DNA from 2 places in the Aeromonas sp. EU05-FHT14A05 genome. Region 2 is predicted to be linked to the other one. Evidence: riboswitches for the same ligand, from Rfam matches in the RefSeq annotation. Region 2 holds a riboswitch; the other holds the start of a gene.
The links. A riboswitch is a leader RNA that binds a small molecule or an ion and turns the genes downstream of it on or off. The one in region 2 is predicted to bind lysine.
Positions count from the first base shown of each region.

Region 1: another riboswitch for lysine. It lies ahead of AC3WR3_RS09815 (Na+/H+ antiporter NhaC family protein); the one in region 2 lies ahead of lysC (lysine-sensitive aspartokinase 3).

Region 1 covers NZ_JBYTDH010000005.1:207,111-223,184, reverse strand. Annotated here, with positions in the region: gene AC3WR3_RS09825 (flavohemoglobin expression-modulating QEGLA motif protein) at 1-1,171, shown strand, start outside; gene AC3WR3_RS09820 (thymidine kinase) at 1,226-1,807, opposite strand; gene AC3WR3_RS09815 (Na+/H+ antiporter NhaC family protein) at 1,894-3,474, opposite strand; lysine riboswitch at 3,560-3,731, opposite strand; gene AC3WR3_RS09810 (H-NS family histone-like protein) at 4,052-4,456, shown strand; gene AC3WR3_RS09805 (cob(I)yrinic acid a,c-diamide adenosyltransferase) at 4,528-5,091, opposite strand; gene AC3WR3_RS09800 (DUF3820 family protein) at 5,088-5,318, opposite strand; gene queE (7-carboxy-7-deazaguanine synthase QueE) at 5,320-5,991, opposite strand; gene queC (7-cyano-7-deazaguanine synthase QueC) at 6,053-6,742, opposite strand; gene AC3WR3_RS09785 (tRNA-uridine aminocarboxypropyltransferase) at 6,771-7,415, opposite strand; gene rrtA (rhombosortase) at 7,381-7,959, shown strand; gene pyrF (orotidine-5'-phosphate decarboxylase) at 8,068-8,766, opposite strand; gene lapB (lipopolysaccharide assembly protein LapB) at 8,918-10,084, opposite strand; gene AC3WR3_RS09765 (LapA family protein) at 10,094-10,378, opposite strand; gene ihfB (integration host factor subunit beta) at 10,535-10,819, opposite strand; gene rpsA (30S ribosomal protein S1) at 10,912-12,582, opposite strand; gene cmk ((d)CMP kinase) at 12,676-13,368, opposite strand; gene ribA (GTP cyclohydrolase II) at 13,630-14,223, shown strand; gene AC3WR3_RS09740 (LysR family transcriptional regulator) at 14,296-15,222, opposite strand; gene AC3WR3_RS09735 (MFS transporter) at 15,316-16,074, shown strand, end outside.
Region 2 covers NZ_JBYTDH010000001.1:286,883-302,956, forward strand. Annotated here, with positions in the region: gene ycfP (alpha/beta hydrolase YcfP) at 135-674, shown strand; gene AC3WR3_RS01305 (NAD(P)/FAD-dependent oxidoreductase) at 749-2,041, shown strand; gene AC3WR3_RS01310 (OmpP1/FadL family transporter) at 2,115-3,305, opposite strand; gene AC3WR3_RS01315 (heavy metal-binding domain-containing protein) at 3,558-3,875, shown strand; gene AC3WR3_RS01320 (S66 family peptidase) at 4,205-5,215, shown strand; gene AC3WR3_RS01325 (LTA synthase family protein) at 5,347-7,608, opposite strand; gene AC3WR3_RS01330 (hypothetical protein) at 7,858-8,952, shown strand; gene lysC (lysine-sensitive aspartokinase 3) at 9,085-10,437, opposite strand; lysine riboswitch at 10,524-10,745, opposite strand; gene argA (amino-acid N-acetyltransferase) at 10,854-12,182, opposite strand; gene msrA (peptide-methionine (S)-S-oxide reductase MsrA) at 12,435-13,067, shown strand; gene AC3WR3_RS01350 (DUF3802 family protein) at 13,344-13,679, opposite strand; gene AC3WR3_RS01355 (GNAT family N-acetyltransferase) at 13,691-14,254, opposite strand; gene AC3WR3_RS01360 (MmcQ/YjbR family DNA-binding protein) at 14,251-14,619, opposite strand; gene AC3WR3_RS01365 (alpha/beta fold hydrolase) at 14,728-15,510, shown strand; gene AC3WR3_RS01370 (LysR family transcriptional regulator) at 15,538-16,074, opposite strand, start outside.

The DNA.
Region 1 (16,074 bases), on a different contig from region 2:
CTATCAGGCCCTCCCCCTCGATTTCGATCCCCGCAACAAATACCTGGAGCTCAAGGAGCTGAGGGACAGGATCCGCAGAAAGCTGGGGCCGCAGGATGATCTGGGCCGGATCCTGCAAGAGACGGTGGATCAGTACATGGTGGTGATAGAGATGCTGCGCCAGCGCGGGCAGCCGGACTTCCAGCGTTACAGCCAGTTGCTGTACGGCTCGGCGAGCGATCATCTGCGCGGGGATCGCAAGACCCTGAAAGAGCTGGGTGCCCGCCTCTGCGACATCTTCTCCCTGCCCGGCGCCCGCCACCTGGTGCGCCCCTACCCCAAGGAGTTCGAGGGGGAAGCAGCGGTGGCCAGGTTGCAGGGCAAGCTGTCGAACTACTTCAGCGACGGCACCGTGCAGGTCAAGCTGAGCGATGGCATCGTCTCCGATGCCGCCGCCGGGGGGGATTACATCAAGCTGAGCTCCCACGCCCGCTTCTCCGAGCTGGACTTGCAGGTATTGGAGGTGCACGAGGGCTGGGTGCACGTCGGCACCACCCTCAACGGCCGCCAGCAATCCTATGCCACCTGGCTGGGGGCCGGCTCGCCGCGCATCACCGCCTGCCAGGAGGGGCTGGCCGTGCTCATCGAGACCCTCACCTTCAGCTCCTTCCCGGACAGGGCCAAGCGCATCTCGGATCGGGTGATGGCCATCGACATGGCGGAGCGCGGCGCCGATTTTATCGAGGTGTTCCGCCACTTCGTCGAGAAGGGGGCCAGCGAGCACGATGCCTACAAGATCACCCAGCGGGTGTTTAGGGGCGGCATGGTCGAGGGCGGCGCCTGCTTCACCAAGGATCTCTCCTATGTGAAGGGCTATGTGGAGACGGTCAACTTCATCCGCAGCGCCGTGCTGGAAGGGGTGCCGGAGATCCTGCCCATGCTGTTTGTCGGCAAGGTGACCCTGGACGACATCCCCGTGCTCTATCAGCACTATCTGGAGGGGCTCATCGATGCCCCCCGCTACCTGCCCCCCATGTTTCGCGATCTCACCGGCCTCTATGTCTGGTTCGGCTTCGCCTCCGGCATGTCCCTGGTGGACATAGGCCGGGTACAGCAGCATTTTCGCCAGCTGTTCCACCGCCTGCCGGTGGCCGACCCCATCATAGCGCCGGTGGACATAGAGATAGACTGAACCCTTCGTCGACAAAAAAGGGCGCCCCTGAGGCGCCCTTCTTCATGCTGTGGCTTACTTGTAAGCCCGCCCTTCCAGATAGTGTTTGCGGCAGAGCGACACATAGCGATCGTTCCCCCCTATCTCCACCTGCTCGCCGTCGCGCATCACCTGCCCTGCCTCGTTGACGCGAGAGTTCATGTGCGCCTTGTTGCCGCACCAGCAGATGCTTTTGAGCTCCTCGAACTTGTCCGCCAGGCAGAGCAGGTGGTAGGAGCCGGGGAACAGCTCGCCGCGAAAATCTGTCTTGAGGCCGTAGGCAATCACCGGTATGTCCTGCTCATCGACGATGCGGGCGAGCTGATACACCTGCTCCCGGGTCAGGAACTGCGCCTCGTCGACGATGAACACATCGATATGGCGATTTGCATGGCGCGCCTTGACCATCTCGAACAGATCGCAGCTGTCACTGAAGACCTCCACCTTCAGCTCCAGCCCGACCCTGGCGCTGATGATCCCGGCACCGAAGCGGTCATCGATGGCGGGGGTCATGGCCAGCGGATACATGCCACGCTCCAGATAGTTGAAGTGGGCCTGGATGAGCTGGGTCGACTTGCCCGAGTTCATGGTGGCGAATTTGTAGTGCAGTGAAGCCATGATGGGGTTCCGAAACGGGATTGATGGGGGGCATGCTAACCAAAGCCCCTGCCAAAACCAAGGGGCCCGTGGGCCCCTTGTTCTCTTTATGCGACGGCCAGGGCGCGGTGCATCCGAGCCTTGCGCAAATGGTAACCGGAGAAGATCAGGAACCAGAGCGCGCTGACCGTGAAGCCAGCCAGCACAGAGTGCATCAGCCCCATCACCAGGTAACCGAGCGCGGCACCGAAGGCGATGGCCAGCGCATAAGGCAGCTGGGTCATCACGTGATCGATGTGATGGCAGCCGGCGCCGGTGGCAGACAGTATGCTGGTGCTGGAGATGGGCGAGCTGTGATCACCGAACACGGAGCCCGCCAATACGGCAGCCAGCATCGGCAGCATCAGGCTGATGTCGCTGGCGGCCGCCATGTCGCCGGCCAGCGGCAGCATGATGCCGAAGGTGCCCCAGCTGGTGCCGGTAGCAAAGGCCATGGCGCAGGAGAGCACGAAGACCACAGCCGGCAACACCTCGATCGGCAGGTTGCCATTGGCCATGGAAGCCAGGTACTTGCCGGTCTCCACGTCGCGCACCACGGCGCCTATGGTCCAGGCAAACAGCAGGATGTTGATGGCGGGCAGCATGGCCATGATCCCCTGGGGGGCCGCCTTCATCCAGTTGCTGGCACCCAGCTTGAGGCGCATGGCCAGACCGATGGAGACCACCAGGCTGCACAGGGCGCCATAGACCAGGGAGGAGCCGACGTTGGTGTTCTCGAACGAGCCGAGCACGCTGAACGGCAGGCCTTTATCGGCCAGCACGGCGGCGCCGGAATCTATCATGAAGTAGACGGTGGCCAGGGTCAGGGTGAGGATCGGCAGCACCATGTCGATCATGCCGCCATTGCTCTCCTCGGGCGACTCCATGTCCAGGCCGATGGGACGGCCCTTGGACTCATCCCACAGCTTGCCCTCCAGCGCCCACTGCTCGTGTTGACGCATGGCGCCGATGTCGAGCTGGAAGGCGATCACCACCAGCACCATGATCAGGGTGAAGACCGCATAGAGGTTCATCGGGATCATCTCGACGAAGGCGGAGATGGGGCTCTGATCGGTCAGACCATGGGCCGCCATGATGCCGCCCACCAAGGCGATGATGTAGGCGCCCCAGGAGGAGATGGGCATCAGCACGCAGACCGGCGCCGCGGTGGAGTCCAGCAGATAGGCCAGCTTGGCGCGGGAGATCTGGAAGCGATCGGTGACCGGGCGGCAGATGGCCCCCACCGACAGGCTGTGGAAGAAGTCATCGATGAAGAAGGCGAACACCATCATGCCGGTGAGGGCCTTGGCCCCCTTGCGGGTCTTGGCGCGGCGCGCGGCCCACTCGGCGAAGGCCCGGGTCGCCCCGGAGACGCTCATCAGGCTGATGAGGCCCCCCAGCAGCAACATGAACAGGATCATGTTGACGTTGTCCCGGTTGAGTGCACCGTCGACCCAGAAGATCTTGAGTACGGTGTTCAGCATGTAATGCAGGGATTCGAGGGGGGAGAACTGGTTGAGCAGCAGACTGCCTGCGACTATGCCCACCCCCAGCGACACCAGGACGCGGCGGGTGATAATCGCAAGGGCGACGGCCAACAGGGGGGGAACGACGGACCAACCGGAGTCGGCGTAATGAACGATGTCCATGATCTCTTTGCACCTAAAGACAACAGGTGGAGATCTACCGAGAGGATCAAAGAAACAAAACCCAGGGCGGGCATACTCCTCAGCCCCTTCAGGTAGCGCTCCATAGTGGATGACTATGGCAGTCCTGCACCTGTTCGATGCAGAACCAGCAACCCGGTATGATGGCCTGGTCACTTCGGCGCCGACTCCTTTCATCGAGCATCGCAGGCATCACCCTCCGCTCGGTTACTCATAGGCAGCGCGCCTCTACTTAAAGGTATTCGCGGCACATTTTATCGAGCCACCGGGTGATAGCAAGTTTTTTGATTAAATTTCAAGGCTTGTGTGGCGAAAAGCGGAAAAATGGTAGTCAAATGGTTCATAAAATACGACATGGTCGATATTTTCATCTACTCGGCACTCATTCGGAAATGAAACTCCTGCAAAGAGAATAAAGCGGGCGGTGTGAATAATTGCCGGACTTTATTTATCTGCCTAATTAATTATTTTGGCAGACTTGACTTGGTGCCAATCCCCCCTATAAATTATCGAAAAACCAGCCCTTCCCATTAATATTTCTGCTCGCGTGGTAGCCAATATGAACGAATTTCTGAAAATTCTGCTGAATATCCGTAGTCTGCGCGCAGCCTGCCGCGATTTGTCCCTGGAGCAACTGGAAGAGGGACTGCAGAAATTGTCCGAGGTGGTCGCCGAGCGCCAGCAGGATGAATCTGCCGAACGCCAGGCCCGTGAAGAACATCAGAAGAAAATTGCCGAATACGCCGAAATGTTGAAAGCCGCAGGGATAGATCCTGCTGAATTGGTGGGCACAGTTGCCACCGAAAGCACCAAGGCCAGCAAAGGCAAACGTGCCCCCCGCCCCGCCAAATATCGTTATCTGGACAATGGCGTGGAAAAAACCTGGACCGGCCAGGGCCGCATGCCCTCCGCCATTGCCAAGGCTGTGGCCGAAGGCAAATCCGTGGAAGACTTTGCCATCTGATATGAAGCAGGGTCCCGCCCAATAAAAAACCTCGCCATGCGAGGTTTTTTATTGTTTCCATGCCGGGCGCCTCAGCGCCTGTCTGCCGCCTTGACCCAGAGCACTTCCGGGGTACCGGCAGAGACCAGCAAGTATCTGGCCACCGTGAAAAACCAGTCACTTAGCCGATTCAGATAGGGCAGGATCGCCGGGTTCACCTGCTCTTCCCGGCTCAGGCCGAGCAGCAGCCGCTCGCAGCGACGGGTCAGGGTGCGCACCACATGGGCCTGCGCTGCCGCCCGCGAACCGCTCGGCAGAATGAAATTGCGCAATACCGGCAACTGGGCGCTGTATGCGTCAATCTGTTGCTCCAGCCGCGCCGTCCAGGCCTCATTGACCTGCCACAGGGAGGCATTTTGCGCCTCGCTGGAAAACGCCAACTCCCCACCCAAATCAAACAGCTCCTGCTGCAGCAATATGAGTTGAGCCAATAATGCCGGCTCTTTCTCGGGTATTTCGGCCATCAGCAGACCTATCTGGGAATTGAGCTCGTCAATGGCGCCATAGGTCTCGACCCGCCGGTCATCTTTTGCAAGAGAGGAGCCATCAGCCAGCCGCGTGAGGCCCTTGTCCCCTTGCCGGGTATATATTCTCATTCTGACATCCTGTTAATAATGGGAATAATCATGGACTCCAGTCCATTGAGTTTTATCTCGTACGCCAGTGCCAGGGTTTGGCCCAGCGCACCAGCCGGAAAACCGCTGCGCGCCATCCATACCAGATAGGGCTCTGGAATATCTATGATGCGTCGCCCCTGATATTTACCGTAGGGCATCTTGCCCGCCAGGGTGAGCAATACCCGCTCATCGGAGAGTCTGTCCATATCAATCGATATTCAGATATTTATGGGTCTGGATGGAGAGCCGCCAATTACGGGCGATGCAAGTCGCCATGGCCAGCTCGGTAGCCCTGGGCTTCTGGCTGATGGGCTGCAATGCGATCACCACGTCGGGACGCAGGCTGGCGGTTTCCAGCAGGGCATCGAGCTCCTTGATGTGGCGCTCGGTGGCCACCGGATGCTTGATCTCGTTGGCCCGCTCCAGAGCCGATACCAGCACAGGCAAGCCCCCCTTCATGCCGATCTTGGGGGAGACGGTGACCCAGGTCTGCGCGTGGGTCAGGATCTCGCTGGTACCACTGGTTTCGATCTGCACCTGATATCCCGCCGCCAGCAGGGCCGACGAGAGTTCGTGCAGATCGTAGAGACAGGGCTCGCCACCGGTCAACACCACATGACGCGCCCGGTAACCCAGGGTCTCGAAGCTCCCCAGGATCTCGCCCGTGCTCATCTTGCTCCAGCCGTCGGACTCGTTGGATCGGTCGAGCACCTCGCGGCTGCCCACCTCACGGGCAGGATCCACCACCCAGGTATGGCGGGTGTCGCACCAGGGGCAGCCCACAGGGCAGCCTTGCAGGCGAACGAAGATGGCGGGCACGCCGGTGAAGACGCCCTCCCCCTGGATGGTCTGGAAGATCTCGTTGATTGGGTAGTGCATCTCGGTCACGGCTTGCTGCAAAAGGCGCGGATTATACCCCAAACCCGCGAAAGAGGCAGGATCACAATCCGGTTTTCTCGCGCAAGCTGGCCATGATGCCCGCCTTGTCGTCCAGATAGCGCTGCAGGCCGCGGCTGCGCAGCTCGCAGGCAGGGCAAGTGCCACAGCCATCTCCCTGGATGCCGTTATAGCAGGTGAGCGTCTGCTGGCGCACCGTCTCGAGGTGGCCATAGTGATCCGCCAGGGCCCAGGTTTCCGCCTTGTCGAGCCACATCAGGGGGGTCTCGAAGCGAATGGCGCGATCCAGCCCCAGCGACACCGCCTGATTGAGGGCCTTGACGAAGTCGTCGCGGCAATCGGGATAACCGGAGAAGTCGGTCTCGCACACCCCGGTGATCAGGGTGTCGGCGCCGACCTGGTAGGCATAGATGGCAGCCAGGGTCAGAAACAGTATGTTGCGACCCGGCACGAAGGTGTTGGGCAGGCCGTTGTCCTGCAGCTCACCGCTGACCGGGATGTCGTCACGGGTCAGGGCCGAGACGGCCAGCTCACCCAGCATGGTCACATCCATCACCTTGTGGGCGGCAATCCCGAGCTGCCCGGCCAGACGGCGAGCGGTCTCGATCTCCTCCCGATGACGCTGGCCATAGTCGAAGGTGATGGCGTGCACTTCATCATAGAGGGCCAGGGCCTGCACCAGACAGGTGGTACTGTCCTGACCACCACTGAATACCACGACGGCTTTTTTCACGTTCATCACTCCTGTTTGCAATTCAGATTCAGGCACGGCGACCTTGGGCAAAGTCATGCCACTGCCGGTTCAACTCGGTAAAGAGGTTCATCAGCGGGGCGAAGCGCTCGGGCTCCCCTTCCCACTGGGATAACAGATGGTAGCCCGCCTCCAGGGTCGACAGCGCCTCGGGAAACGGCTTCTTGCGAATGGAATATTGCCCCGCCATGGCGCCGAGGGTGATCCTCGGCAACCCCAGCAGGGCCGGGTTGCTGTGCAACATGCGATAGGCCTTGCGCCAGGTGCCATCGAGCAGGATGAAGTGCACCTCTTTGGCTTGCTCACGGCCCTCACGCACCTGCGCCAGGGTCAGGGCCTCATCATCGGGCCACAGCAGATAGCACTGCACCTTGGGGTCGGCGAGCAGGGCATTGAGCCAGTCGGCATCGGCGAAGTGCTCCCCCACGTGAATGCGGGCATGGCTGAGGGAGGCGGCCAACAGGGCGGCCGTTCCCTTGGGGTGGGCGACCTCGTTGGGGTGCTGCAGGATATGGAGCGGTGCGAGGTGGGGCACCTGCCGGATATATTCACACAGGCAGGCTTTGAGGGCTCGGGCACAGCGTGTACAGTATCGGCTCTCTCTGTCGTTGGGTTGTTTCATGTTGTCAGAAAAATCGGGTCTGCTCTGGGTCATCACGCTTTCGCTCGTCACTGCCTTGCTCTTCTTCACCGTACCGAACCACCTGCTCTCCTTCGATCGCGACCTGATCGCCCAGGGCGAAGGGTGGCGCATCATAACAGGCAATCTGGCCCATACCAACGGATGGCACCTGCTGCTCAACCTGAGCGGGCTTGCTGTGCTCTACAGCCTGTTTCGCGAATACCTGACGGGCTGGCGCCTGCCCGTGCTGCTCCTGCTTCTGGGGACGGCCGTCGGGCTCGGGATCTGGTGGTGGTGCCCGCAGACCCAATGGTACATGGGGCTCTCCGGCCTGCTGCACGGCGTGTTCGTGTGGGGGGCCATGCAGGATATCCGCTATCGTCGCTACTCGGGCTGGCTCATGCTGCTTGGCATCGTCATCAAGCTCGGGCTGGACTTTTACAGTGCGGGCGAGAGCCCTGTCTCTGCCCTCATTGGCGCCAGGGTGCACATAGAGTCGCACCTCATCGGCTCGGCCGCCGGCCTGCTGCTCGGCCTCTTCCCCATCGGCCTGGGTGTGCAGACCGTCAAGTCCTGACCCCTGCGGTTAAGGGCAGCCACTCATTAGCAGCAGCGCTCAGCGACCCATCAAAACGCAACAGGCCGGATCTGCAATCCGGCCTGTTGTCATTCAGGGGTCGGCCCCTTATCGGCAGAGCTCGGCGTTGATCGCCCCCAGCACGGCAGCCGGATCCGCCGCCTGGGTAATGGGGCGCCCAATCACCAGGTAGTCGGCCCCCGCCTCCACCGCCGCCAGCGGCGTCATGACCCGGCGTTGATCCCCGGCCGCAGATCCGCTCGGGCGAATGCCCGGGGTCACCAGCTTGAAGTCAGAACCGAGCAAGGCTTTCAACTCGCGAGCCTCCTCGGCGGAGCAGACCACGCCGTCCAGCCCTGCCGTCTTGGCGAGGGTGGCCAGCCGGATCACCTGCTCGGCCGGACTCACATCCAGACCCAGGGGCGCCATGTCGGACTGCTCCATGCTGGTCAGCACGGTCACACCGATCAGCAGGGGCGCCTTGTCGCCATAGGGCAGCAGCGCCTCCCTGGCGGCGCGCATCATGCGCTCTCCCCCGCTGGCATGGACGTTCACCATCCAGACCCCAAGCTCGGCACTCGCCGCCACGGCCTTGGCAACCGTATTGGGAATGTCGTGAAACTTCAGATCCAGGAACACCTCGAAGCCCTTGGCCACCAGCTGGCGCACGAACTGGGGGCCAAACAGGGTAAACATCTCCTTGCCCACCTTGAGGCGGCACTCGGCCGGAGAGATCTGTTCAATGAAGGCGAAGGCATCGGCTTCGTGCTGATAATCCAGCGCGACCAGTACTTTGGGGTCTTGCATGTCACTTCCTATGGGTTGTTATGCCACATCCAGACTCGACACGGCCGGCGAGCCGGTCGCAGTCTGGCATCTTGCTCACTCGGGTTTGCGCCAGGTTCGGCTTGCCGCCCCCGCTCGAGACGCGCGGGGACGGATTTTTTGTCACTAAGGGCTATTCACCATCCAGGCCACGGATAGGCTTGATGGAGCCCCACTGTCGGCAGGAGGGACACTGCCAGAACAGCGAATGGGTGGCAAAGCCGCACTGGCGGCACTTGTGGGTCGATTTTATTTTGATCTGCTCGCCGACCAGCTGCTGCAGCAGCTCCAGACTTTCCTTGGCGGGCCCCTCCTCGGCGCTCGCCAGCTGGAAGCCCACCAGCTGGTAAAACCCCTTCATGGAGGGGTGGCGCCGCAGCTGGCGCAGCACCAGGGCGCGGGCCTGGCTCAGGCCGTCGCGCGCCTCCACCAGATTGGCCAGGGCCAGGGTCACGCTGACACCGGCATGATCCTCCACCGCCTTCTCCAGCAGCGGGATCAGCTCCTGGGTGCGGCCAAGCTGCTGATAGCAATCGAGCAGCCTGGGCATGGCCTCGGAGGCAAAATCCATGTCCTGCTCGAACACCCGCAGCAGATCCTTGCTGGCCTCCTCGAACTTGCCCTCCTCCATCGACAGATCGGCCAGTCGCAGGCTGGCCCGAGCACAGGCTGGGTGGGCTGCGAGCGCCCGCTTGAGCTTGGCGATCCCCGCCCCCTTGTCACCGTCGCGCAAGGCGTTCTCAGCCTGCTCGCAATAGAAATGGGAGATGGGTTCCGCCAGCTTCTTGCCCTGGAATTTCTGCAGGCGAATGGCGACCTCGATGGCCTTGTCCCAGTCACGCAGCTGTTGATGGATGATGAGCAACTGCGCCAGAGCCGTCTCTTCAAAGTCGCTGTCTTCGCACAGTTCCTTCCAGAGCGCTTCGGCCCGGTCCAGTAGGCCCGCAGCCAGGAAATCCCGGGCCAGCTCCTGCAGCGCGAGCTGACGCTGCTCCCGGGTCAGCTGACGGGCGACCAGGTTCTGGTGGATCTTGATGGCACGATCGACCTCCCCCCGCTGACGAAACAGGTTGCCGAGGGAGAGATGGGTTTCGATGGTTTCGCTGTCGACTTCCAGCAGCTGGATAAAGAGATCCACCGCCTTGTCCGACTCGTCAGACAGCAAATAGTTGAGGCCCGCCACGTACTGGCGGGAAAACTGGTTACTCTGTTGCTGGGTGTCCTGGCGAACACTCCTGCGTCCCATGTACCAGCCATAACCAGCGGCAATCGGCAACAGCAGGAAAAGCAGTTCAAGCATCGAGGGACATTATTCCTTGGCTGGCGACCGGGCTAGCTCCAACTCACGGGATTGACGACGCATGGTGCGACTGAGGGTACGGTTTTGCAGTTTCAAGCGCAGGAAGAGCAGACCGAACACCAGCCAGCCCAACAGGAAGCCACCGGCAAAGAAGAATCCCAGCAGCATGGAGAGAGAGAACTCCCCCTGGGCGATGAGATAGTTGAACTGCACCAGCTGGCCATTTTGCGAACCGATGGCGAGGGTCAGTACAAACACCAGCACCAATGGGATGAGGGCCAAGATACGCTTCATAAGATCTCCCTGTCTGTAGCTAATGAGAGACTGATTATCCTTAAAATCACAGGCAGACTCTAGAGCGAATGGGAAAAGACTGCGAGAAACCTGACAAATCACATATCTAAAGACGTAAAAATAAAAAAGGCATACCCAGGTATGCCATTTTCTGCATTATTCGATGATGTTCACGCGTTCGCGCAACTCTTTGCCAGGCTTGAAATGCGGGACATATTTCCCGGTCAGTTCAACCTTGTCCCCAGTCTTGGGGTTGCGACCCACGCGGGGCGCACGATAGTGCAGTGAGAAACTTCCAAATCCTCGGATTTCAATCCGGTCGCCGTTTTGCAAGGTCGATGCCATCTGTTCAAGGATCTCCTTGATGGCGGCTTCGACATCTTTGGCCGGCATATGCATGCGGCTGGCAGCCAATTGTTCGATGAGATCTGATTTGGTCATAAGGTTAAATCTCCTTCCCCGATCACATGCAATTTTCATTATGCCAAGATAAAAAAGGGCGGCGTGAAGCCGCCCTTTTCTTGCATCAAGGATTACTCACCCTTGGCGGCTTTGAACGCTTCCATCATGGCATTGCTGAACACAACTTCTTCTTGTTGGTTCAGGCTGTCGATGGCAACACGCTCGTCAGCCTCGTCCTTGGCACGGACAGACAGGCTTACGGTACGGTTCTTGCGATCAACACCCATGAATTTGGCTTCAACTTCGTCACCAACAGACAGCACCAGAGTGGCGTCTTCTACACGGTCACGAGCAGCGTCGGAGGCACGCAGGTAGCCTTCCACGCCGTCAGCCAGTTCGATCACGGCACCCTTGGCATCAACCTCGGTAACCTTACCCTTCACGATAGCACCTTTCTTGTTGTCAGACAGGTACTTGTTGAACGGGTCTTCTTCGATCTGCTTGACACCCAGGGAGATGCGCTCGCGCTCCGGATCCACTTGCAGAACAACGGCTTCGATTTCGTCGCCCTTCTTGAATTCACGAACTGCTTCTTCGCCCTGGTTGTTCCAGGAGATGTCAGACAGGTGAACCAGGCCGTCGATGCCGCCGTCCAGACCGATGAAGATACCGAAGTCAGTGATGGACTTGATCTTGCCGGAAACACGGTCGCCCTTGGCGTGAGTTTCGGCAAACAGCTGCCACGGGTTGGATTTGCACTGCTTCAGACCCAGGGAGATACGACGACGCTCTTCGTCGATGTCCAGAACCATCACGTCAACCACGTCGCCAACGTTAACAACCTTGGACGGGTGGATGTTCTTGTTGGTCCAATCCATCTCGGATACGTGTACCAGGCCTTCAACGCCTTCTTCGATTTCAACGAAGCAGCCGTAGTCGGTCAGGTTGGTCACGCGGCCAGACAGACGGGTGGTCTCCGGGTAACGCTTGGCGATAGCAACCCAGGGATCTTCGCCCAGCTGCTTCAGACCCAGGGATACACGGGTACGCTCGCGGTCGAACTTCAGAACCTTGACTGCGATCTCGTCGCCAACGTTGACGATTTCGGAAGGATGCTTAACGCGCTTCCACGCCATGTCGGTGATGTGCAGCAGGCCGTCAACACCGCCCAGATCTACGAATGCGCCGTAGTCGGTCAGGTTCTTGACGATACCCTTAACTTCTTGACCTTCTTGCAGGTTGGCCAGCAGGCTTTCGCGCTCGGAGGTGTTCTCGGTTTCGATCACGGCACGACGGGAAACGACAACGTTGTTGCGCTTCTGGTCCAGCTTGATGACCTTGAACTCGAGTTCTTTGTTTTCCAGGTGAGCAGTGTCACGGATCGGACGCACGTCAACCAGAGAACCCGGCAGGAAGGCACGGATGCCGTTCAGCTCAACGGTGAAACCACCCTTGACCTTGCCGTTGATGATACCGATAACGGTAGCTTGCTCTTCGTATGCCTTCTCAAGCTGCAGCCAGGCTTCGTGGCGCTTGGCTTTTTCGCGGGACAGCTTGGTTTCGCCGAAACCATCTTCGATAGAGTCCAGAGCCACGTCAACGGTGTCGCCTACGTTGATTTCCAGCTCGCCCAGGGCGTTCTTGAACTCTTCAGCAGGAATGGCAGACTCGGATTTCAGACCGGCGTCAACCAGTACGAAACCGTTCTCGATAGCAACGACGGTGCCCTTGACGATGGAACCTTGACGGGTTTCAACGGCGTTCAGGGACTCTTCAAAGAGTTGAGCAAAAGATTCGATCATTGTTTGTGTCACAAATGAAACATCCACTCGCAATCCGGCACAAGCGGGGTTGTTTTAAATTATCTGCGCCATCCATGGTGCAGACGACTGACATCAGCTGGTGCTGACATCACCAAGTTGTTGCTCCGCATAGGCGAGCACCGTTGCCAGTACGTCATCTATGGTCATAGACGTTGAGTCTACCACAAGAGCATCTTCCGCGGGTTTCAGGGGGGCAACGGCGCGATTTCTGTCGCGGTCGTCACGCTCCCGAATCTCGGTTAAAAGACGCTCAAAGTTAACATCAAAGCCCTTATCTTGCAACTGCTTATAGCGGCGCTGCGCCCGCTCCTCCGCGCTGGCATCGAGGAAAATCTTCACCTCGGCCTCGGGGAAAACCACTGTGCCCATGTCACGGCCATCGGCAATGAGGCCCGGCAACTGGCGGAAGGCTCGCTGGCGGCGCAGCAGCGCCTCGCGCACGCGGGGGAAGACAGCGACCTTGCTGGCGGCATCGCTCACTTCCTGGGAGCGGATGGTACGGGAAACATCCTCCCCTTCCAGCACCACCTTGACCTGTCCGCCGTCAACCTGGAACTGCACGTCCAGATTGGCGGCCAGGGGCACCAGCGCGGCTTCGGCATCGAGCTCCACATCGTGGTGCAAGGCCGCCAGCGCCAGTACCCGGTAGATGGCACCGGAGTCGAGCAGGTGCCAACCCAGTTTCTCTGCCAACAGCTGGCACAGGGTGCCTTTACCGGCTCCACTCGGGCCATCAATTGTCATCACGGGGGCCATCTGAGGCATAACTTTTCTCCTGCGCACTCGGCATGTTGACTGGTTGCCCGCATCCCTGCCGGGAGGGGTAATGGGCGCCGATTATACCCGAATGCACCGGCGCTGGCAGTTGTCGAGGCGCACAATTGCGCAAAAGTCGTCGCGATTGCGCCTATTATGACCAATCGAGTGGATCATTCCTGAATACAAGCTTTTGTTCTTATGGTTGTTAGGGGTGAGGCACGTTAAACTAGCCGCCTTTTTCAAGCAGCTGTAGTCAGGAGCAACCCTATGAGCAGCATTACTCTCGTAGCCAAATCCAAGTTGCCGACCCCTTGGGGTATCTTCACGCTGGTAGGCTTTCAGGAAACCGGCACAGGCAAGGATCACGCCGCGCTGGTGATGGGCGATATCGCGGACGGTGAGCCCGTGCTGGGCCGAATTCATTCCGAGTGTCTGACCGGGGACGCCCTGTTCAGCCTTCGCTGCGACTGCGGCTTCCAACTGCAGGCCGCCATGGAGAAGATCGCCAAGGCCGGTCGCGGCGTCTTGCTGTATGTCCGTCAGGAAGGCCGTGGCATCGGCCTGCTCAACAAGATCCGCGCCTATCATCTGCAGGATCAGGGCGCCGACACCGTCGAAGCCAACGTGGCACTGGGCTTTGCCGCCGACATGCGCGATTACACCATCTGTGCCGACATGCTGAAGGCCTTGGAGGTCAAGAGCCTGCGCCTGATGACCAACAACCCGCGCAAGCTGAAGGCGATGGAATCCTTTGGCATTCCGGTAGCCGAGCGCGTCCCCCTGCAGGAGGGTCGCAATCCCCACAACGAGTTCTATCTCTCCACCAAGGCCAACAAGCTGGATCACCTGTTCAAGAAGTGATGGCTCGCAGCCTGGCACCGGCATGAAAAACGCCTCCATCCGGGAGGCGTTTTTGTTGGCGATCTTGCGGCCCTATCTGTTGTCCCCCAGGTTGTTGTCCCTCAGGGCACCGTCCGGGGTTGGCTCGGGACTGGCCTGTGCCAGCAGGAAATCCCGCAGCGCCCGGTTGGCCATGGAGAGGGGATCCCCCCGCCGCCAGGCCACGCAGAGATCGAGGAAGATGGGCGGAGCAAAGGGGATCCCGCTGAGAGTCGTCTCCTCCTCCAGCGCCATGCGCAGGAAGGTGGTCACGGCGAACCCTTGTCTCACCACCGCCTTGAGCAGGGGGATGAGGTTGCTCTCGAAGCCGATGTTGGGCTCGATTCCCAGGCCTTGTGCCAGCGCCTCCATGTGCTCTCTGTGGTAGAAACCCCGCCGGAACATGGCGATCTCCTGGTTGAAGAACTGGGGCAGCGAGACCGCGCCGGCCTCCCGCAGAGGATGCTCCTCCCCCACCACCATCAGCATCTCTTCCCGCAGCAGCTGGGCCCCCTCGAGCGCAGGCGGCAAGTCGCTGGTGATGAGGATGGCGAGATCCAGGCTGCCATCCACCATGCGACGGAGCAGTTCCCGGGTGCCCGCCTCCTCCACCCGGATCTTCAAACCGGGGTAGCGATGCTTGAACGCCATCAGGATCGGCGGGAAGTAATAGGAGCCCATCATGTAGGGGATGCCGATGCGCACCTCCCCCCGCTCCAGTCCCTTGAGCTCGGCCATCTCCGCCTCTGCCTGGTGCATCTGCAGCAGCAGCCGCTCGGCATGACGGCAGAGCACCTCCCCCTCCGGGGTGAGCCGCACGCTGCGATCCTGCCTGTCGAACAGGCGCAGATCGAGTTGTTGCTCCAGCTTGGCGATGGCCATGCTGACGGCCGGTTGCGCCACGTGCAGGCCCTGGGCGGCCTTGGTAAAGGAGCCCGCGTCCCGCACCGCCAGCAGGTAACCGAGCTGTTTCAGATCCATATCAATTCCATTTATCAGACTGATAACTTAAATATATTATATTTATATAAGGCGACCCACTACTCTGCACAAAAGTCGTCGGGACAACTCCAAATGATCGAAGTAGGCAGTCGCGAATGGATACGCGCCACTCTGGCCCTCAGCCTGGGATCCTTCCTGGTATTTCTCAATCTCTATCAGACCCACCCCCTGCTGCCCCTGCTGGCGGAGGTGTTCTCCGTCAGCTCCCTGTCTGCAGGATGGACCCTGGCGGGCTGCACCGCGGGGCTCGCGGGATCCCTGCTCATCTGCGCCCGCCTGGCGGACAGGTTCGGACGACGGCGGATCATGCTGTGGACCCTGACCTGCGCCATCCTGCTCTCCCTGTGCATTCCCTGGGTGACCCGCTTCGATCTGCTGGTGTGCCTGCGCGTGCTGCAGGGGGCGCTCCTGGCCGGGCTGCCTGCCACCGCCATCGCCTACATGGGAGAAGAGTTCAGCAAGCGCGCCCTGCTCTCGGCGGTGGGGGTCTATATCGCCGCCAACTCCCTCGGTGGGATAGCGGGTCGCGTAGTCGGCGGTCTGCTGGCTGGCTGGTTCGGGGACTGGCAGCATACCTTCCTCGGCATCGGACTCATCAGTCTCGCCCTGTTGCCGCTGGTCATCTGGCTGCTGCCTGCCCAGACCCGCTTCGTGGCCGTGGAGGCCGCCCCGGGGCAACTGCGCCGCGCCATCCAGAGCCACCTCGGCAATCCCTTGCTGCTGGGGGCCTATCTCATCGGCGGGCTCAACTTCATGGTCTTCCTGAACCAGTACAGCTACCTCACCTTCCTGCTGGCCAAGGCCCCCTTCTCCCTGCCGACCCAGTGGCTC
Region 2 (16,074 bases):
AAAGGGGGTGGGAAAAGGATTTTCCGGCGGCAGGGGGCGTGATCCAAAGCAAGAAAGTGCGATGTTTTGGTGGCGCCTCTGCGGTTCGCTGGGGTAGTTTCGATAGAACCGACACAGTTCTTGAGGTCTTATCCATGATCATCTATCTGCATGGCTTCGATGCCACCAGCCCCGGCAATCATGAGAAAGTGCTGCAGTTGCAGTTTATCGATGATGATGTGCGCTTCGTTCACTACAGCACGGTTCACCCCCGCCACGACATGAGCCACCTGCTCAAGGAGGTGAAGAAGCAGCTCGACATGAGCACAGACCCCAAGCCCCTCATCTGCGGGGTCGGGCTCGGCGGCTACTGGAGCGAGCGGATCGGGTTTCTGTGCGGCATCAAGCAGGTGGTCTTCAACCCCAACCTGCACCCGGAAGAGAACATGCAGGGCAAGATCGACAGGCCGGAAGAGTACGAGGACATCGGCACCAAGTGTGTAACCGAATTTCGTAATAAAAATTCAGGAAACTGCCTGTGTATCCTTTCCGTTCAGGATGAAATCCGCGATAATCGGGACACTGAACGTGAATTGAAGAACTATTACGACATCGTATGGGATGAGCGCGAGACCCATAAGTTCAAGAACATCTCGCACCATCTGCAACGGATGAAGGCCTTCAAAGAAGCCTGAGCCATCACGTCAACCGATTTCGTTTTAGGGAGCCAATGGCTCCCTTTCGTTTTGAGGAACCAAGGAAAATCATCATGATGAATATTGTCGTTGTAGGCGGTGGCGCCGGCGGTCTCGAGCTCGCGACCAGCCTGGGCCGCAAGCTGGGCAAGAAGAACAAGGCCAGGATCACCCTGGTGGATCGCAACCGCACCCACCTGTGGAAGCCCCTGCTGCACGAAGTGGCCACCGGCTCCATGGATGCGGGCATCGACGCCCTGAGCTACCAGTCCCACGCCAAGAACCACGGCTTCGAATTCCAGCTCGGCAGCCTGACCGACATCAAGCGCGACGAGAAACGCATCGTGCTGGCCCCCATCCACGACGAGAGCGGCGCCCTGGTGGTCAACGAGCGGGAAGTGGCTTATGACGTGCTGGTGATGGCGATCGGTTCTGTGTCCAACGACTTCAACACCAAGGGCATCAAGGATCACTGCATCTTCCTGGACAGTCCCTCCCAGGCGCACCGCTTCTACAACAGCATGATGAACCGCTTCCTGCAGTTCGCCACCGAATACCAGCCCGGTGACAAGGTGAAGATCGCCATCGTCGGCGGCGGCGCCACCGGCGTCGAACTCTCCGCCGAGCTCTACAACGCGGTGGAGCAGCTCTACGCCTACGGCTTCAAGAACCTCACCACCGACAGCCTCAAGGTGACACTGGTGGAAGCGGGCCCCCGCATCCTGCCGGCCCTGCCTGAGCGCATCAGCGGCTCCGCCCACCAGGAGCTGGTGAAGCTGGGTGTGGACGTGCGCACCGCCACCATGATCACCGAAGCCACTAGCGATGGGCTGCACACCAAGGATGGGGAGCTGATTGAAGCAGACCTCATGGTGTGGGCTGCGGGCATCAAGGCGCCGGACTTCATGAAGGAGATAGCGGGGCTCGAGACCAACCGCATCAACCAGCTGGTGGTCAAGGAGACGCTGCAGACCACCCGCGACGAGAACATCTTTGTCATCGGCGACTGCGCCGCCTGCCCGCAGCCGGACGGCAAGTTCGTGCCGCCCCGCGCCCAGTCCGCCCACCAGATGGCGACCCAGGCGTTCAAGAACATCCTGGCCAGGATGAACGGCGGCGAGATGAAGCCCTACCTCTACCACGACCACGGCTCGCTGGTGTCCCTCAGCCGCTTCTCCACCGTGGGCAGCCTGATGGGCAACCTGATGCGCGGCTCCATGATGGTGGAAGGCTACATCGCCCGCATCGTCTACATCTCCCTCTACCGGATGCACCAGGTGGCCCTGCACGGCTACATCAAGACCGGCCTCATCATGCTGGTGGGCCGCATCAACCGGGTGCTGCGCCCGAGCATGAAGCTGCACTGAGCGGCGTCGGCAAGGGAAACCAAAAGGAGAGGCCTGGGCCTCTCCTTTTTTTTATGGCCGAAGCGGGGCCTGCCTAGAAGCGTCTGCCGTAGTTCAGGGCGAAGAAGTAGAGGGCCGGGGTGGGGTAGTGACCCGAGAGGGAGCTTTCATCGACGCTGGCGCTCTCCATGTGAATGTACTCAAACCCGGCCCCCAGGGTCTCCTGGGCGTTGAAGGCATAGGTCACCCCGGTGCCGAGGCGCAGCGCGGCGCCGCTCGGCACCGTCAGGGAGGTGTGGTCCTGATCCCGATAGGCGCTGCTGTCGTAGGCCAGGCCGCCATTGAGGGTCAACTGCGGCGTCAGCGCGTGCTGGAGCCCCACCGCCAGGTGGTAGCTGTCCTGATAGAGCCCCTTCTGCGAGGAGGTGCGGTCGAAGATGGCGACCTCGTTGTCGTTGTAGCGGCTCCAATCCTGCCAGCCCAGATTGCCCATGATGGCCCAGTCGTGGGCGAAGGCGTGAAAGGCGCTCACCATCAACTGTTGGGGGCTGTTGACCATGCCGGAGAGGGGGAGGGTGGCGCCGATCCCGGGCAGATTGGGGCGCGAGAAGGTGATGTCGCGGTCGATGGCGAAGTGATAGGTCACCTCGCTGGCATAGCCGAGTCCGAGTCGGGTGCCCGGGTTCCACTCATAGAGCAGCCCCAGCCTGGCATTGAGGGCCCAGTCACTGTCGTCCTGCTTCTGCTCCCCGCCACTGCCCTCCCGGGTGAGGGCGAACAGGCCGTAGTTGATGCCGACCCCGGCCCCGAGGGACCAATGTTCGTCGAGGCGGTAGGCGATGGATGGCTGCAGGGTGAGGGCGAGCAGGGTGGCCTCCTTGATGAGCTGCTTGCCAGCCCAGTCGCCAAAATCCAGCCCCAGCCCGAAGTTGCCATAGAGCGCCAGGCCCGCCGACCAGCGCTCATCGATCTGCTGGCTGTAGTAGGCGGAGGCCGCGGGGAACCAGCCGATGACGGTATCGACATCCCCCTGCGCGGGATCGTCCAGATCGTAGGGGACGTCCCCGTAGAGCAGTTGCCCGCCCAGGGTGAGGTGATGCCCCTCCAGGTGGCTCAGGCCGGCGGGATTCACCAGTTGCACTGTGGCATCCTGGGCCCTGGCGGCCATGCCGGCGGAGGCGAGCCCGAGATCGTTGGTGCCGGTTTCGTACAGATAGAGGCCGGCGCCCTCGGTGGGGGCGCTCAGCAAGGTGGCCAGTGGCAACAGCAGCAGCGTTCGTTTCATCAAGGTCCCCCTCCCATCAATCCTGAGGATCGGCCCCCTCAGGCGAGTGCCAGATGCATCTGGCAAAGAGGGAGAAGATCCGCGACACAGGCAGTATAGATGGCACTTTGAATGCTGAATCAATCACTTGTCAGTGCCGGGGGCGCAGCGTCTCCCGCGGCCTCCGGCAAGGCGGGGTTATGCTTTGGCCAGCGCCTTGCTACCATGACGCAACGGTGCCCCGCGCACCCAGCCCAACCCACAGGAGACCTCATGATCCTCTCAACCACCCCCACCCTGGAAGGCAAGACCATTCGTGAATACCGCGGCATCGTCGTGGGTGAAGCCATCCTCGGCGCCAACATCTTCAAGGATCTGTTCGCCGGCATCCGCGACATCATAGGTGGCCGCTCCGGCGCCTACGAAAAAGAGCTGGCCCGGGCCCGGGAGATCGCCTTCGAGGAGCTCAAGGAGCGCGCCCAGGCGCTGGGGGCCAACGCGGTGGTCGGCATCGACATCGACTACGAGGTGGTGGGGCAGAACGGCAGCATGCTGATGGTCAGCATCAGCGGCACCGCTGTGGTGATCTAGCCCGCCTTTGCCCCTGGCTGCCTAAGGCGGCCCGCAGCAAGCCGGCCCCAGGGTCGGCTTTTTATTGGGCGCGGCACCGCCATGGCATGGGGGGCGATTCACCCTTCTTCCTTGCGGGAGAAGGGTGGAGAATGAGGGGGAGGCCTGGGCCGGGAACATTGTTTATTTTTTCTATCCGACTGGCTTGTGTCGTTTGGTTTATCCAAACAAAAAAGGGCCTGTCCGGAGCCTGTTAGCCCTTGTCGGGGAGAAAATACCTGGATTAGGATGGAACCTGATGCCGGATCATGGGGATCCCGGCCCCAGACTCTCAGGAGCGACCGTCATCCATGGCACTGCGCAAACCCGCCGGGCTCAAGCCCGGCGACACCATAGGCTTCTTCTCTCCCTCCTGCGCGGCCACCGCCTGGGCTCCCCGGCGGTTCGAGCGTGCCAGGGCGTTTCTAGAAGGGCAGGGTTTCAGGCTCAAGGCGGGCAGCCTGACCGGTGAGCGGGATCACTGGCGCTCCGGCTCCATCGCGGCGCGGGCCGAAGAGCTCAATGCCCTCATCCGGGATCCAGAGGTGCGGGCAATCATGTCGGTGATTGGTGGCAGCAACTCAAACTCCCTGTTGCCCTATGTGGACTACGAGGGGCTGAGAGAGGATCCCAAGATCATCGTCGGTTACTCCGACGTGACGGCCCTGCTGCTCGGCATCCACGCCCAGACCGACCTCGTCACCTTCTATGGCCCGGCGCTGGTGGCCTCCTTTGGCGAGCTCTCGCCGCTGGTGAACGAGACCCTGACGGGCTTTCGCCAGATCTGTCTGACCGGTGGCGCCGCCGCGCCCCATACCCTGCCGACCCCGACGCAATGGACCGACGAGCGGCTGGATTGGGAGAACCAGACCCGGGCCAAGCAGTGCCAGCCCAACCTGCTGATCTCTGTGGGATCGGGCCGGGTGCGGGGCCGGCTGATCGGCGGCAACCTCAACACAATGGCGGGGATCTGGGGTTCGCCCTATATGCCGCCCATAGCGCGGGGGGACATTCTGCTGCTCGAAGACAGCCTCCATACGGCGGAGACGGTGGAGCGCTCTTTTGCCCACCTGAAGCTATGCGGGGTGTTCGATCGCATCGGCGGACTGGTGCTCGGCAAGCACGAGCTGTTTGACGGCCAGGGCAGCGGCAGGCGGCCGCTGGATATCCTGCTGGAGGTGGTGGGGGAGCCCGGCTTCCCCATACTGGCTGAGTTTGACTGTGCCCACACCCATCCCATGCTGACGGTGCCGCTCGGCATCCAGGCCGAGCTGGATCTCGATGGCCAGTGCCTGACCCTGCTGGAGTCCTGGTTGCGCTAGCTCGGGTGCTCACCCATAAGAGAGGCCGCTATTGCGGCCTCTTTGCGTTTCAGATCCCTGTCAGGGCAGCGCATCTGCCCGGAAGGTGTTGCAAGGATCTGCGGCCCCCGTCTCTTAAATGTTTATTGATCTCAGGGTAATGCGTCGGCCCGGAAGCTGGCGCGGATCTGCGGCACCAGGGGGGAGGGGTCGAAGCCCTTCTCCTCCCCGAGCACCGGGTGGAGCAGGGGTCTGTCCTCTATGGGGGTGAGATCCCCCGCCAGCAGCGCTCGGGTGGCCTGTCCCATCTGGTAGAGCTGGCGCACCGGGGCAAACTGGCGATCGAGTGCGATGGCGCCATCGTTTCGGGTGAAGGCCATCATGGGGATCTGGTAGGGGGCATCCCGGGGGGGCTTGGCGCCATGGATGCCCTTGCCCGCCGACATCAGGAAGGGCTGGTGATCCCCGAAGGCCACCACCAGGTAGCGCTTGCCTGAGCCGTCCAGGGTCTTGAGCAGCCGCTCCAGGGAGGCCATGGCGTCCACCACCCCGGTGTAGTAGGTGTTGAGCAACTGCCGCTCCGCCGGGCTCTGATCCGGGCAGGCCCTGTCGATCTGCTGGGCCCGGTAGCGATCCCCGTCGAAGGGGCCGTGCCCCTGCATGGTGACCGCGTAGGCGAACAGCGGCTTGTCATCCTGCTCGCTGCGCTTGATCAGGTGATCGATGAGGGCATCGTCCGAGATGTAGAGCCCCTTGTGCTCCAGGGTGGTGAAGCGGGTATCGAACCAGCGCTCCTGGTAGCCGAGCGCCGGAATAGCCTTGGCGCGGCCCCAGAACTTCTCCACATAGGGGTGGGCGAACAGGGTCTGGTAGCCGTTCTGCCTGGCGCTGCTGGCAAGGCCTGGCACCTTGTCCGAGAGGTAGTAGTAGGGCACCACCCCCTGCTTGAGCAGGCCCACCGGCAGGCCGGTGTTCATCTCGAACTCCGCCAGCACCGTCATGCCCCCCGTGGTGGGGGAGTGGATGGTCTTGTGCCACTGGGCCACGCCGGCGGGCAGAGAGAGGGTGGGGGCGGGGGCGCAGATCCTGCCCTGCCAGTCGAGCCAGAGGGACTCATATTGCAGGACTATCACCAGATCGAAGCGGGGCGGCTGGCCCGGGGCCGGCTGGCTGAGCTCTGGGGTGCGCTCGTTGATCTGCAGGGGGTAGCGGAAGATGTTGCCGCTTTGCAGCATCTCGTCCACCAGGTTGAACAGGTAGAGGCCGGGGCCGGCGCGGATGATGTCCCTGTGATAGTTGACCGCCCTGTCCACGTAGCGGATGTTGGCCCCCAGCAGCTTGTTGCCGGTCTGGGTGGCGAACACGCAGAGCGCGAAGAAGGCGGCGGTGGCAGCGGTGGTGCGCAGGATCCAGCGCGACAGCGCGAAGCGCCAGCACAGGAACAAGAGCCCCAGCAGGGCCAGCACCGGCAGTACGGGGTGCTGATCGAGCAGTATGTGCAGCAGGGCCATCAGGTTGCCGAGATCGTCCCCCCCCAGCGGCACCCCATAGATGGCTATCTTCATGAAGTTCGCCAGCAGGCCTATCCCCGAAAGGGCCGTAAAGACCAGCCCCATATAGAGGTTGAAGCCCGCCAGGGCGCAGAGGCTCCAGCCCAGCACCATGCTGCCCCAGGCGAGGTAGTAGTGCTCGGGCCGAAAGCCCGACCAGAGCAGAAACTCCCCCAGCTTGAACACCACGAAGCCGTGCAGCAGCACGAAGGTGAGGTTGCCGAGCAGCAGGCTGCCCAGCACCCGGGAGCGGTAGCTGCGACGCAGCCGCGGCAGCAGGGCCCTGAGCACGGCGGCGCTCACCAGCAGCACCAGCAGCAGGCTGGTCATCAGATAGGTCAGGTTGAAGCCGCGCTCCGGCAGGGTCTGCAGGATCTGGCTGTACTCGGCGCTCTCGGGTCTGTCCGCCAGCAGCAGGCCGATCCGCAACTGGTAGCGGCTGTCCAGGGCGTCGTCGGGGGCGCGCAGGGCGCTGTTGAGATCCAGGGTGCAGCGGTTCTGGCGACACTTCTGGCGCTTCTCCACCGCCTGGCTCAGCTGATCGATGCGAATGCCCTTGTCGTTGAGCAGCTCCACCCGCACCTTGTCCCCCGCCTGCAGCGGCTTGAGCAGTTGCCACTGGCTGCGCACCACCAGATAGAGGCCGCGACTGTCGCTCTTGTAGAGCAGGCTGTGGCGGGTGAGGGTGGCGATGGGCTGATCGGCAGGCCCCAGGATCAGCGGTTGTGCCTTCCCGAGCCAGCCGGCGGGATTGAGCAGCGGCAGGGCCAGGGTCAGCAACAGCAGGGCGATCAGCAGGCCGAACAACCACCCGGCCAGAGACCGGGATAGGGAGGGGCTGTGACCACAGACGGGGGCATTCATAGGGGCTCATCCTTGGAGCGGGCAGGGCAGCAGCGCTGCATCTATTTTGACCCGATGGTGAGGGGCTTGTTCCTTGATGTCAATTTAATGACGACGGGATGAATCCTGGGTGACAGCCTGGGCGTGCAAATTGTGATCCCGATCCGGGAGGGGCACTCATTCTGTGATGAAAGCGTCATCATGGGGCTTTGCCGCTGGTCTGGGAGGGGGGCGCTGTTTAGTCTCTCAGTAACGGTTGGAGGTACATGCATGAATCCCAAGGTTGCGGCACGTCAGGCAAGATTGCTCCAGATGCTGGAGAACGGGGACGAGATCCGGATCGGGCGTGAGCGGGACTGCCCCCTGCCCCTGGCCCAGTTGACCAGGCTGACCGAGGATCACCCGGACGTCGTCAAGGTCTATGGTCACGGGCTCACCGCCGAGGTGTTCCACCTCAAGGTGGAGGGGCACCACTGGTGCCTGAAGCGGTGCCGGCCAGACTCCCTGGTGGCCAACGTCGACGGCAAGACCGCCTTTCTCACCGAGCTGGAGCGGCGCCGGGAGATAGAGAGCCTGCGGGAGCTGCACCCCACCATCCTCTCCAACGTGGTCTGCACCAGCTTCGGCTCCGCCCGCGCCGGGGTGCTGGTCTCCCCCTGGCTGAGGGGCGAGCCGGTGCGCAGGCTCAATGAGCGCAACCTGGCGCAGATGCTGGCGGTGGAGGCGGAGCTGGCCCGCTGGGGCTGGTTTGACTGGGATCCGAGCCCGGGCAACCTGCTCGACGACGGCCAGCAGATCTCGGTGTTCGACTTTGGCTACATGTGGCCCTTCGATCCCCTCCACGAGTTCAACTCCAACGGCCTCACCGATCCGGCGTTTCATGTGCCTGAGCGGCTGGAGACCCGCACCCTGTCCGGGCTCTGGCTGGAGCAGATCGATCCCCTGCCGCTGTTTCGCCACTGGCGCACGCTCTGCCTCGCCTGGGCGAAGGGGGAGTTGCAGTACCTGAGCCGGGAGGGGGCCAGCGCCCCCGTGCTGGCCCGGATGCAGGGGCTGGTGGGGGAGTGGAGCGCGGCGCTGGCAAGCGAGCAGGCGCTCGCCGCCAACTGGTGGCGCGACATGTATCGCAGCCATCGGCTCGACATCCAGGATGATCTCAGCGGCAAGAGCTGCGGCCCCATGACCCTGCGTCGCCTCGACTGGCTGGAGCTGGCGGTGCGGGATCACTTCCCGGCGCTGGCCGATAACCTGGGGTTTGACGAGGCCGGGCTCAGCCAGGCGGCGCTGTTGCAGCGGCTGGGGGGGCTGCGCGAGCAGATCCGGGCCAACCTGTTGCCGACCCGGTCCCGCCAGCCTGCGCGCTGACATGGGGAGGACAGCATGACGAGAGGGGCGCATCGGCGCCCCTCTTCGTTGGTATAGGGTCGCCATGGGCTTCCCCTGATGCCAGCCCCTTCTCCCTCGCGGGGAGAAGGGGCTGGCAAGGTTTTGTCAGGCTCAGTCGAGCAGCTCCTGATGGAGGCGGTTGACGATGTGGCCCGCCTCGCTCTCCTTGACCAGGAAGCAGAGGTTGTGGGCGCTGGCGCCGTAGCAGATCATCCGGATGTTGTGCTCGCGAATGGCGTCGAACACCCGGCTGCCCACCCCGGCGGCCTCGCTCATGCGGTTGCCGATGAGGGCCACCAGCGCGAAGTCGGTCTCCACTTCCACCTTGCACAGCTGGCCGAGCTCCGCCAGCACCTTGTCGCCCAGGATGGGCTCGCCGTTGCTCTGGCTGCCGGTGTGATCCAGGGTCAGGGAGACGCTCACCTCGGAGGTGGTGATGAGATCCACCGAGATGCGGTGACGGGCCAGGATGCCGAACACCTCGGCCAAAAAACCGTAGGCGTGGAACATGTTGAGGCTGTGCAGGGTGACCAGCACCTGCTGGCGGCGCAGGGCCACGGCGCGAAACAGCGGGTTGCTGCCGGTGCTGGCGCGGATCCAGGTGCCACCGGCCGCGGGATCCCGGGCTGAGCCGACGAACACCGGAATGTCCTGGCGCAGGGCGGGTTGCAGGGTGGCTGGGTGCAGCACCTTGGCGCCGAAGGTAGCCATCTCGGCCGCCTCCACGAAGCTGATTTCCGGGATGGGGCGGGCCCGGGTGACCAGGCGCGGATCCGTGGTGTAGATGCCGGGCACGTCGGTCCAGATCTCGATGCTGCCGGCGTCCAGCGCCTCGGCGAGCAGGGCCGCGCTGTAGTCGGAGCCGCCCCGGCCCAGGGTGGTGGTGCGGCCATCGGCGTCGGCGCCGATGAAGCCCTGGGTGATGATGAGGCTGTCACCGAGCAGGGGGCCCAGGGTGGCTTGGCAGAGGGTGCGGGTGACGGCCAGATCCACGGTCGCCTTGCCAAAGCGGCTGTCGGTGCGTAGCAGCTGGCGGGCGTCCTGCCACTGGGCCTTGATGCCACGCTGGTGCAGCAGTTCGGTGAAGAGGCGGGTGGACATCAGCTCGCCGCAGGCGATGAGGCGGTCGGCCAGCTCCGCATCGGTGTGCTGGCAGGCCTGGCGGGCCATGGTGCGAATGTCGCCAAGCTGGGCGTGGATGAGCGCGCTCACCTCGATCGGGTTGCCGAGCGCCGTCAGTATGGCCTGCTGGATCCCGGTCAGCTTGTCGAGCTGGGCATCCTGCCCGGCTTCGTCCAGTTCACCCTGGGCCAGGCTCACCAGCAGGTTGGTGACCCCGGCGCTGGCGCTCAGTACCACCACCCGGGTCGCCGGGTTGGCCAGCACCACGTCGGCGCAATGGTTCATGGCCGCGGCATCGGCGACACTGGTTCCGCCAAACTTGGCGACGTTGATCGGGTTCATTGCATACTCCTGTCTCAAGGTGAAAATCCGGTTTCATCGGGCAAAAGAGAGGAGGAGGCAGAAAATGGCAGGAATAGCGAAGGATCCCGGCCAGAAGCACTCCATCCGCGGTGCCCATCCCACAAGGATCCTGCTGGATGCCTGTGGGATGCACACGACCGATGACAACCCGGGGGATTCAGCCCCCGCAGCCGACGTGGCGGTGTCCAGTCACCTGCCTCGTCTCGGCGCTGCTCCCCCTGACCCAAGTTCACCGGACTCTGGTGTCCTCCCTTGGGCTGCCTGGGCAGCGCTCCTCTTCTGGTGCCACCTTGGAAGGTGGCGTGCATGTAGAAATACCCTGCACTGGATTGCACTGTCAATCGAGTTTGTAAAAAAGTACACAATTGGCAACAACCAGGCACAAGATCAATCAGTTACGAAATGGTCTTGGACAAAACCTTGGAGCGGCGCTGCCAGTTGTAGAGGCGCTGGCGTGCCACCGGCAGATCTTCCACCTCCAGGGGATCGAAGCCCCGCTCCCGGAACCAGTGGATGGAGCGGGTAGTGAGCACGAACAGGCGGCGGATGCCGAGCCGCTTGGCCCGCTCGGCCACCTTGGCTACCAGCTGATCCCCCCGGTTGGAGTTGCGGTACTCGGGATGGATGGCGACGCAGGCCATCTCGGCCATGGCCTCCTCCATGAAGCAGTAGAGCGCCGCGCAGCCGATGATGAGGCCGTCGCGCTCTATGATGGTGAACTTGTCTATCTCCATCTCCAGCTGCTCCCGGGAGCGGCGCACCAGTATGCCTTCCTCCTCCAGCGGCCGGATGAGATCCAGGATGCCGCCGATGTCCTCTATGGTGGCGGCCCGCGCCCGTTCGGCGCTTTCGCGCACTATCTGGGTGCCGAGCCCCTCGCGGCTGAACAGCTCCTGCAGCATGGCGCCGTCATCCTGATAGCTCACCAGGTGGGAGCGCGGCACGCCGCCCCGGCAGGAGGCGATGGCCGCGCGCAGGTAGCGGGCGGTGCCGGACATCTCCTCGCCCGCCTGCTCCAGCTCAACCAACAGCTCCTCGGCCTGCTCGGGGAAGAGTTCGGAGATGGCCACGCCCTGCCTGTTCATCACCCCCTGGGTGCTGCTGAAGCAGATGAGCTTGTCGGCCTTGAGATCCACCGCCACCCGGCGCGCCACCTCTTCCGAGCTCAGATTGAAGCTCTCGCCGGTGACCGAGCAGCCGATGGGGGAGATGAGCACCAGCCCATGCTGATCCAGCTGGCGGGTGATCCCCTCCACGTCGATACGCCGCACCCGGCCGCTGTGGCAGTAGTCGATGCCATCTTCCACCCCAAGGGGCTGGGCAGTGACGAAGTTGCCGCTCACCACGCTGATGCGCGCCCCCTGCATGGGGGTGTTGGCCAGCCCCATGGAGAGCTGGGCCGTGATGTCGTATTGCAGACCGCCGCACACCTGCTTGATGATGGCGAAGCTCTCGTCATCGGTGACCCGGATCCGTCTGTGATACTGGGCCTGGATGCCGGCGCGGGCCAGCGCCTCGTCGTTTTGCGGACGCGAGCCGAACACCAGGACCAGGCGGATCCCCAGCGTCTGCAGCAGGGCGATGTCGCTGACGATGTTGGCAAAGTTGGGGTGGCAGATGGCTTCCCCGCCCATCATCAGCACGAAGGTGGCACCCCGGTGCACGTTGACATAGGGGGTGGATTGCCGAAAGGCATGGACCAGGCTGGGTTCGCGTTCACGCACGTGTTTCATTCCATAAAAAAGCAGCAATTTGCTCAATATATGAAAATAAATTCACAAATCAAGACTAAATATTGGTTTTGGTGTTTTGTGCCGCCATTTTGACCAGCCGCAGACGCCCTGCGCCCGGGCGAGCCGGAAGGCGGTCAGCCCGCTGAAGGGACCGCCCTGGTTGATCCGGGCTCATAACCTGTTATCTTCGGGGTTCCTTTTCGTCAGCCGCGTCGCGCGGGATTTTATTCAAGGACAGGGCATATGGAGCAGATTATTTCACCGGCAGAGGCCCTGCCGGGACGACGGGAAGCGCTGGCGATCGGCCAGCAGCATGCCGTCAACGGCCACCCGACCCAGGGCCCCTGGCCCGAGGGGATGGAGCTGGCCTGGTTTGGCATGGGTTGTTTCTGGGGCGTGGAGCGCCTGTTCTGGCAGCAGCCCGGCGTCTATTCCACCGCCGCCGGTTATCAGGGGGGCCTGACGCCCAACCCCACCTACAAGGAGGTGTGCAGCGGTCTGACCGGTCATGCGGAGACGGTGCAGGTGGTGTTTGACCCCAAGGTCATCAGCTATGGCGAGCTGCTCAAGCTGTTCTGGGAGCAGCACGATCCGGCCCAGGGCATGCGCCAGGGTGGTGACATCGGCACCCAGTACCGCTCGGTGATCTTCTATGGGGATGAAGCCCAGGAGGCCATCGCCCAGCAGAGCCTGGCGGCCTACCAGCAGGCCATGATGGCGAGCGGCGATGCCCGCGCCATCACCACCCGGATCCTGCCGCTGGCCCCCTTCTACTACGCCGAGGATTACCATCAGCAATATCTGGAGAAGAACCCGGAAGGCTATTGCGGACTGGGGGGCATTGGCGTCTGCCTGCCCCCCAGCCTGAACCGCTGAGGCGCAGTCTGGATAAAACAGGGGCCATTAGGCCCCTGTTTCGTTTTTTTGAAAGAAATATTAAAAAAAGCATCCTGGCCGGGAACTTAACCGAACCTCGGCAGACTAACAGGGTAGCTACCATGGACGGCAGCCAAGACCAGACACATTTCTTGCCTCGATATTCATTCAACTGACAAGCGCGATGAATCGGAAGTGATAGCAAGCAGGGCTGCCCTTTGAGGCGGCCCTTTTCATTGCGGAGCTTTGCGGGCCCTGCGGCCGTGGGGGAGGGGACTAGCCGATGGTGCTGTCGAACAGGTTCTTGATGAGATCGATGAACTCATCGAGGAAGGCGTGCTGGGCCGGGGTGGGCGCCCGCAGCCAGACGGCGGAGAGCACCTCCTCCAGATCGGCCACCACGGCGTCGGCCTCCTGCATGATCATGAAACGCACCTTGGGGTCGAGCTGGGGGTTCTGCTCGCAGATGGCCATGAGGTTGCCTGCCACCCGGTTGCTCACCAGATCCTCTATGGTCTGGGTGCCCGTGCCCTGCTGCTGGCTCTCGAACAGGCCCAGACTCTCTACCAGATACTCGATAAGCGCAATATAACCGTCGCTCTCTACCACCATGATGGCTGCCTTCATTCATCGCTTTGGGGAAATGGGGGGTATTTTAGTGGCTGGCCCTGGCTTGGCAAGCGGCAGTAGAGGCGATGGCGGACAAAACTGACCCCGCCGCGCTCCACGGTTTCCAATCCGGCCTGCTCGAAGCCGTGGCGCAGAAAGAGCGCGAGGCTGAAGGCGCTGGCCTCTGTGGTCAGGCTGTGCAGACCCAGCTGGCTCGCCGCCTGCAGCGCCTGCACCAGCAGCAGGCCGCCGAGCCCCTGGCGCGGATGATCCGCACTCACATAGAGCAGGCTGAGGTGGCCGTCATCGCTCAGGGTGACAAAGCCAAGGGGAATACCCTCCTGCTCGATGATCCAGCCGTGGTGCTCGCGCAACTGGCTGGCGAGACCCGGATGACGGGCGCCCAGCGCCCATTGCTCCACCTGCGCCGGGCTGTAGTGCTCCGGGCCCATGCGGCGCACCGACTGCTCGAACAGGGCGAGCAGGGCGGGGATATGGCGCTCATCCAGGGGAACGACGCGATAGAGGTCAGGGTCGAGGGAGTGCGGAGCAGGGGAATCAGACATGGGAGGGCTCATGGTTTGGAATGGGGGGTCGGCGCCTGTGGCCGCTTGGCCTTGGGCAAGCCCGCCACCACCCGCTGGTAGGAGTGTTCAATCCAGCCCTGCCAGAGCTCGGCGTCCAGATCCTCGCTCAGGGTTACCGTATTCCAGTGCTGCTTGTTCATGTGCCAGCCGGGTTTCACCTCGGGGTGGATCTCTCGCAGCAGCAGGGCGAGCTCGGGCTCGCATTTGAGGTTGATGGTCAGCGGCTCTGCCTGCCAGTCCACCAGGGCGAACATCTTGCCGGCGATGCGATAGACCAGGATCTCGGGGCCGAAGGGGGTATCCTCGGTGGCGCCGGGCTGGCTGAGCAGAAATTCGCGCAAAAGGGTGAGCGTCATACAGGCCTCCAGGCTGGTCCGATCATGAGAGCAAGCATATTCAGCGGGGCGCCCCTTCTGTTAATATGCCCGCCGAGTATATCCCCCAACCCCCCGGGAGCCCATAAGATGTTGTACCACAAGACCTTTGAGCTTGGCCCCGATCGGGATTGGGTGGTGTTCGTGCACGGTGCGGGCGGCAGCTCCTCCATCTGGTTCAAGCAACTGCGGGCCTACCGGGAGCACTTCAACGTGCTGCTGCTGGATCTTCGCGGCCACGGCCAGTCCAACCAGTTGCAACAGGTGGTGAAGGGGCACTACAGCTTTCGGGCCGTGACCGAGGATATCCTGCGGCTGCTCGATCACCTGCGCATTCCCCGCGCCCATTTTGTCGGCATCTCCCTTGGCACCATCCTCATTCGCCACCTGGCCGAGCTCTGCCCGGAACGGGTCAAGAGCATGGTGCTCGGCGGCGCCATCCTGCGTCTCGACATCCGCTCCCGGGTGCTGGTGCAGCTTGGCCGGGTCGGCCAGCACATACTGCCCTACATGTGGCTCTACCGGCTGTTCGCCTTTATCATCATGCCGCGCCAGCACCATCAGGAGTCCCGCAACCTCTTCGTGCGCGAGGCCAGAAAGCTCTGCCAGAAGGAGTTCAAACGCTGGTTCCGCCTCGCCACCGAGGTGAACCCCCTGATGCGCTACTTCAAGGAGCGCGCCCTGCCCATTCCCACCCTCTATGTGATGGGGGAGGAGGATCATATGTTCCTCGCCCCGGTACGCGAGCAGGTAGCCCGGGATCCCTACAGCCGGCTCGAGATCATCGAAAACTGCGGCCATGTCTGCAACGTGGAGCAGCCGGATCACTTCAATCGGCAGTCGTTGGCGTTTATTTCCACCCAGGCGGCGTAGCCCGCCCTCTGAGGCCCGCCTGGTGCCTCAGATGAAGTAGTGGGCAATATCCAGATAGCGCTGGCGGATGTGCTCGATCAGCAGCCGGATCTTGCGCGGTGGCTGGCGGGTAAAGGGGTAGACGGCGTAGATGCCAAGCTTCTTGCCCACCCGCTCCGGAAACAAATCCACCAGGTCCCCGCTCATCAAATCGTGATAGACCAGGCAGCGCGGCACATAGACGATGCCGCGCCCCCCCAGCGCCGCCTTGCGCAGGGCACCGGCGTTATCGGTTGAAAAGCTCCCCGACACCGACACCAGATAGTTGCCGTCCTCCCCCTTGAAGGCCCACTCCGACGCCCCCGTGCTCTGATAGGCGTAGCGCAGGCAGTTGTGAGCCTGCAGGTCTGCGGGCTCGCGCGGCGCTCCGAAGCGGCGCACATAGGCGGGGGCAGCGCAGATCACCCACTGGGAGTCGAGGATGTGGCGGGCGATGAGGCTGGAGTCATCCAGATAACCGGTGCGAATGACCAGATCGAACCCCTCTTCCACCAGGTTGACGAAGCGGTTGTCCAGCGACATCTC